2 regions of the Bacillus sp. GM2 genome follow, and region 2 is predicted to be linked to the other one. Evidence: predicted binding sites of a transcription regulator. Region 2 holds the regulator's gene; the other holds the start of a gene.
The links. The regulator LexA, encoded in region 2, represses DNA repair genes until DNA is damaged. The targets are predictions, from matches to a motif close to CGAACATATGTTCG.
Positions count from the first base shown of each region.

Region 1: uvrB (excinuclease ABC subunit UvrB) is a predicted target of LexA. The motif match lies at 2,190-2,203, and genes of this name have one in related genera.

Region 1 is NZ_JBRKSZ010000008.1:1,593,548-1,596,963, forward strand. It holds gene ACVC9U_RS22610 (PDZ domain-containing protein) at 80-1,315, shown strand; gene ACVC9U_RS22615 (DUF5316 domain-containing protein) at 1,441-1,734, shown strand; gene ACVC9U_RS22620 (CsbA family protein) at 1,853-2,086, shown strand; gene uvrB (excinuclease ABC subunit UvrB) at 2,270-3,416, shown strand, end outside.
Region 2 is NZ_JBRKSZ010000007.1:1,640,336-1,643,751, forward strand. It holds gene ACVC9U_RS09280 (YneB family resolvase-like protein) at 50-697, opposite strand; gene yneA (cell division suppressor protein YneA) at 716-1,027, opposite strand; gene lexA (transcriptional repressor LexA) at 1,179-1,802, shown strand; gene ACVC9U_RS09295 (NucA/NucB deoxyribonuclease domain-containing protein) at 2,005-2,433, opposite strand; gene ACVC9U_RS09300 (thymidylate synthase) at 2,752-3,416, opposite strand, start outside.

The sequences.
Region 1 (3,416 bases), on a different contig from region 2:
GCCGACGCTTTAGACAAGCTGGGTTTCCTTAAAATATCCAACGTTAAAAAGCTGCCGTGTTGAAGGCGGCCTGAAATGCTTGGCTGAGGCGGTGAACGTTCCCTTGTCAGTTGAAGAAAGCTTAATTGAACTTTTAAAAGGAGCAGGATTGTTCTTTTTGCACCCGCTCTTCTATTTTATGATGATTATGAGTCTTGCTTACGGCTATGCCCGGATCAAACGTGAAAGAAAGACGTTCCATACGCGTATTGAAGATATTTATGACGAGTTCAAATTTACATATTCCAAGGGACTTCTGGCAGGACTTGTACTGTCCATTGTTTCGTTCGGCTTGGGGCTGTATCTCCCGATGGGCATGCTGGTTTTAATAGCGGCGGTCAGCGTTGCCGCAGCTTTAACTTTCAGACAGAGTCTGCTGTCAGCGGCATATACGCTTGGCGTGAGCATCGTCGTTGGTTTATGTATTGAATACACCGGTTTCGGAGCGCTTGACGCGTTTCTGCCGCAGCTGTCCCTCGCGAATTGGTCGGCTGCTGCCGTCTTGCTCGGACTTCTGTTGGTGGCGGAAGGAGTGCTTGTCTATAAAACGGCACATATCAAAACGTCCCCTGCGATTGTCATGAGCACAAGGGGTCTCCCGATCGGACAGCAGATTGCGGGCAGAACCTGGCTTCTGCCGTTGTTTATTCTTATTCCGGGACATGCGATCGAATCATCTGTTCCGTGGTGGCCTGTTTTGTCATTTAACGGCGGCTTTGAGCTCTTGTGGATTCCGTATTTCATCGGCTTCGGCCAAAGGGTTCAAGGATCGCTTCCGATTGAAAGCATTAAAATTACAGCGAAGCGCATCAGCGTGCTTGGCATCATCATTCTGCTGATCGCGGCCGGAAGCATATGGTGGACTCCGCTTGCCGCCCTTGCCGCCGGAGCAGCGATCGCAGGAAGGGCCTTTTTATCCTGGAAGCAGCGGATGAACGACAATTCCGCCCCTTTCCATTTTTCAAAGAGAGACCAGGGGCTCGTGGTGCTCGGGATTATTCCGAACACTCCGGCAGCCGATCTCGGTCTCAAGATCGGCGAAATCATCACGAAGGTCAACGGGACTGCAGTGAAAAACGCGGCGGATTTCTACGAAGCGCTTCAGAAGAACCGTGCTTTCTTCAAACTTGAAGTCGTCGGTTTAAACAATGAAATTCGTTTTGAACAAAGAGCTTCATATGAAGGAGAGCATCATGAGCTTGGCATCATCTTTGTAAAAGAAGAGGATGCGGCGATGAAGCATGCCGAGGCAGCCGCCTCACAAGAAACAGAATAATTGATGTTAATAAAGCGCCGCTTTTTCGGGCGCTTTTGCTTTTCCTTTTGGGGAAACTTTTCGGTTGTCTTTTACAAAACGTTCCGCTAGGATGATGGATAGAACTGATTGAAGGAGAATGATTGATGAAAAAGGCTTTTCTCGCCGGTGCTTTTGTTTGTTTGATAGCTGTATTGATTTCGGCTGCGGCCGGGGATTGGACGTTGATTTTTAAAGTTTCGGGAGCCGCCGGACTAGGCGCGATTCTGCTGTCTGCTTTATGCTCCGGTGTATTTGTCAGCGGTGATCGGTTCAGGGGAAATCACGATTCGGAAACGAAGGAGCACAGGGAGTGGAACGGCAAACTGGCAAACGCACTCGCCGTTTTCGCCATGCCGAACCTCCTGGCCGCCGGAATCTCGTTCTTTTTCGCCTTTTAACGTCTGATTCCGAATAACGCGGCATGATAATGGACAAAATGAATGAGTGTCCATGTTTGTCCGTTTCTTTGTTCTTTAATATAATCGAATAAGATCAAGAAACGTGAGGAGGGTTTTTGTGTTTACAAAAGCCGTTTTTGCACTGATATTTCCTTTCTTGCTTGTCTTGTTTTTTACAAGGGTGACCTATAACCATTACGTCGGGATTGCGCTGACCGCAGCGCTGTTATTCGCTTCATATTTAAAAGGTTATACGGAAACCTTTTTTATTGTAGGACTTGATATCGTCTCGCTCGTGGCCGGTTCGCTCTATGCGGCGAAAAAGGCGGGCGAAAAGAAGGAAGACTCATAGAAACCGTAAGAATGATTACCGTGAAGCCCTGCTTTTGATGACAAAAAGGAGGGGTTTTTTGATAGATCAGGAAGGGCCGGCTTTTGTGGGAAAACACAGAAACCGAACTTTAGTTCGTATTTTTGCTTCGGGTGTGTTAAAATAATAAACAGGAAGATTTCGTAAAGAAACGGAGGCTTTTTTGTGAAAGACCGCTTTGAATTAGTCTCGAATTATCAGCCCCAGGGGGATCAGCCGAAAGCGATTGATCAGCTTGTCAAAGGGATCAATGAAGGCAGAAAGCATCAGACGCTTTTGGGGGCGACCGGTACAGGAAAGACGTTTACGATGTCAAACGTGATTAAAGAAGTCAACAAACCGACTCTCGTCATCGCCCACAACAAAACGCTCGCCGGACAGCTTTACAGCGAGTTTAAAGAATTTTTCCCCAACAACGCAGTCGAATATTTTGTCAGCTATTATGACTATTACCAGCCTGAGGCCTACGTGCCCCAGACTGATACATTTATCGAAAAAGATGCCAGCATTAACGATGAGATTGATAAATTAAGGCACTCTGCCACGTCTGCTCTTTTTGAACGCAAAGATGTCATCATTGTGGCGAGTGTCTCTTGTATTTACGGCTTGGGTTCTCCTGAGGAATACAGGGAAATGGTGCTCTCGCTCAGAACGGAAATGGAAATCGAGCGGAATGAGCTGCTCAGAAAGCTCGTTGACATCCAATATGCGCGGAATGACATCGATTTTCAGCGCGGAACATTCAGGGTGCGCGGCGATGTCGTCGAGATCTTTCCGGCTTCAAGGGATGAGCACTGCGTCCGAGTTGAATTTTTCGGGGACGAAATCGAACGGATCAGGGAAGTGGATGCCCTGACTGGCGAAATTTTAGGGGAGAGGGAACACGTCGCGATCTTCCCGGCTTCCCACTTCGTCACCCGGGAAGAAAAGATGAAGAAAGCGATCATAAACATTGAAGAGGAGCTGGAAGAGCGCCTCAAAGCGCTTCGTGAAGAAGGCAAGCTCCTTGAAGCGCAGCGTCTGGAACAGCGGACGAGATACGATTTGGAAATGATGCGCGAAATGGGCTTTTGCTCGGGCATCGAAAACTATTCAAGACATTTGACGCTTCGTCCGGCAGGTTCGACTCCATATACGCTGCTCGATTACTTTCCGGATGATTTCCTGATGGTCATAGATGAGTCGCATGTCACCATACCGCAGATCAGAGGAATGTACAACGGAGACCAGGCGAGAAAACAGGTTCTCGTCGATCACGGATTCAGGCTGCCTTCCGCTTTGGATAACCGTCCGCTCAGGTTTGAAGAGTTTG
Region 2 (3,416 bases):
TCGGTATATATCCATCATACTACTAAATCCGCTTTCGTTTGACAACAGATTAGTCTGCAAGGCCGTCCTTATACTCCTGGTAGCGGCGGTGAACGGTTGCTTTTGAAATGCTGTATCCGAACCCTCTCAACACGGCTGCAATCTCCGCAAACGTCAGCTTGTTCTCCCTGAGCCTGACGATTTCTGAAAGAGGCGCTTCGATCCTCTCTCTCCCGCCGCCTTCATTGCGGTGTTTCAGATTCCTCTCCGGGCGGTAGCCGTTTTCGACCGCCTTCTTCATTCCCCGCTTAATCTTCAGGTTATGTATTTTCCGCTGGTATTCTTCGACAATGCCGACAATCTCCAAAACCATCGAATCCGCTTCGGAAAGCTCAAGCTTTCCCCGGTGAGCCAGCGTGTAGATTTGAACGCCTTCTTTATATAAACAGTGAAGAAGGGCAATTTTGGCATTCCCTCTTCCAAGCCGCGTATCATCCTGTATTAAAACCGCGTCAATGTCTGATGTTTTGATTTCCTCGAGCAGATCGAAGACGCCGTCGCGGTCCATCTCATATCCGCTCGCCTGCTCGGAGATGACATTCACGACGTTCATTCCGTGCTCAGCGGCAAGCGACTGCAGCTCTTCAGCCTGCCGTTTTAATGAGGTTTCCTGCTGCTCCTTCGCAGTGCTTACCCTGGTGTAAATAATCGCATTCATGGAAATCCCCTCAATCTTTTATTCTACAACTGCAAGCTGATATTGATCGGAGTGCTGTTTGGCTACCGGCAGGACCAAAACATCGCCCGGTTTAATGACGGAGGTCGGCAGATTGTTTTTATCGGCGACCCATTCGATGAATTTTTGTTTGTCAGCGGGTTTTCCGCCTTTGATCCGGTCGGCCAGCTCCCACAATGTATCGCCTTCCTGCACTTCTATTTTAACATATTGCTTTCTTTCTTCGATTTTACCGGCAAAAGACACAAACAGAATACAGCAGCTGATCACAGCAGTAAACAGACTGACAAAAATCAATGATTCTCTTTTCATATCCATCACCCCAGAATGTTTGTTCGGTTTTATGATTTCAGTATACATACGAACAAATGTTTCTGTCAATCGTTTTTTTCGAACCTATGTTTGTACTCAAAGGAAAAACATGCTATAATCTAGCTAAAATCGACGTTTTGAGGTGCAAAAAATGACGAAGCTATCAAAAAGACAACTTGATATTTTGCGTTTCATTAAAGAAGAAGTGAAACGCAAAGGCTATCCGCCTTCCGTCAGGGAGATCGGAGAAGCGGTCGGCCTGGCGTCAAGTTCAACGGTACACGGCCACTTGGCAAGGCTTGAAACGAAGGGATTGATCAGAAGGGATCCGACGAAGCCGAGAGCGATCGAAATTCTCGATACAGAGGAAGAAATTCACATTCCGAAAAACCAGGTTGTCAATGTCCCGGTCATCGGAAAGGTGACGGCCGGTACGCCGATTACCGCAGTCGAAAACATTGAGGAATACTTTCCGCTTCCTGACCGCCTGGCGCCGCCGGATGAGCATGTCTTTATGCTGGAGATCATGGGCGAAAGCATGATCGATGCCGGAATTCTTGATCAGGATTATGTGATAGTCAAACAGCAGAACACCGCAAACAACGGAGATATCGTCGTTGCGATGACCGAAGACGACGAAGCGACTGTTAAGCGGTTTTTCAAGGAAGAAACCCATATCCGCCTTCAGCCGGAAAACCCGACGATGGAACCGATCATCCTCCAGAATGTGACGATTCTCGGAAAAGTCATCGGCGTATTCCGCACTGTTCATTAAAAAACGGACTCATCAGCAAAACCGCCGGTCGGCGGTTTTTTTTTCGCACGAAAAAACAGGCTCACAACCATACGGCAATGAAGGATGTGAGCCTGAAACAGAGGGATTGATCATATGCTTACATTGCCATTATCCCCCAAAATGGTTTTCTTGTCAACAAAAATGTTTCCCGGAGGAAACATTTTTTTTCGTTGTCTCCCTTTTATTGAACGATAAACAAAATTCTCGTCCCGTCAGCGTAACCGCTCAGCCTGTTCCCGACCCAGGAACCGGCTCCGCGGTTATCCGATGAGCTGACATATCTGACCGACGCTCCTTTTCCCCCTTCTTCACACATGGCCATCGGCCATTCGTCACGGTCAAAGCCCGGCTTGGTCGGAATCCCCTTTAATGATTCCTGACGGCGCTTATCCGCCCCCGATCTTTCAATTGTGCAGACATCTGCATGGCCCGCTTTGATCGCGTCGCTTATATGAGCGCCGGTTTCAGGATAGCGCGATGCCGGAAAATACAATACGTCATCATACCTTGCAGCGCCTTCGGCATGCTGAGGAGAATATGCAGCCCCTCCCGAAAGCCCAAGCAGCACCAATGCGGAAAACAGCAGATGAACCGCCCATTTTTTGATCATGACAAAAACAACCTCCTCTTGTATATGCTGGTGTCACTAACAGATTAAGAGAGAATTGTTTTTGCTTTTCTGGCTCTTTGTGAAAAAGACGTTTAGATTGTGTAAATAAACGTTTATTCTTCTATGATCAAGTTAAATGCTCGGTCATAGCCGTGAATGAATTCATCGATAGCGAGCTTTTTTAAACTGCACGTGCTTTTGCGTCCGCTCTAAGCGTAAACACGGCTGCCGTCAGTAAACATGCGGCAGCCAGATACGCAAATTTCCTAGAAAATAATTCATTCACACAACAAAAAAACAGGCGGCAAATCCGCCTGTTCATACGGCAACTTCAAATGTCAGCTTGTCGCCGTGCTTATAGTCAATTAATTTAAAATCATCGATTGTAAAGTCATAAAAGTTTTTGATGTCCGGGTTGATCCACAGCTTCGGCGCTTCATACTGCTCGCGTTTCATCTGAATGTTTAAATTGTCGATGTGACGGGTATAGATGTGGCAGTCACCGATATTAAAGATGTATTCGCCCAGCTCATAACCGAGAACCTGAGCGATCATGCGCTGCAAGACGTTATATTGGAACACATTGAACGGGTTGCCAAGCGCCATGTCATTGCTTCTCGCTCTTACTTCCAAAGAAAGCTTTCCTTCCTTCACATACCATTGCGTCTCATAGACGCAGGGCGTCAAGGCCATGCCGTCCAAGTCATCGGGATTCCACAGCATAGTCAAATGCCTGCGTGAAGACGGGTTATGCTTTAACTGATGGAGCAAATAATCCACTTGATCGGCTTTCTGACCGTTAACCGTTCTGTTTTTCTTCCCTAATTGATAGCCGTAGGCTGCTCCGATTGTGCCGTCTTCAAGCCGCCATTGATCCCAAATATGAACCCCCATATCGTTCAGAACTTGAACATCATTGGATTTCATCTGCCAGATCCAAAGCAGCTCTTTGATGGCCGTTTTCCACGCCACCTTCTTCGTCG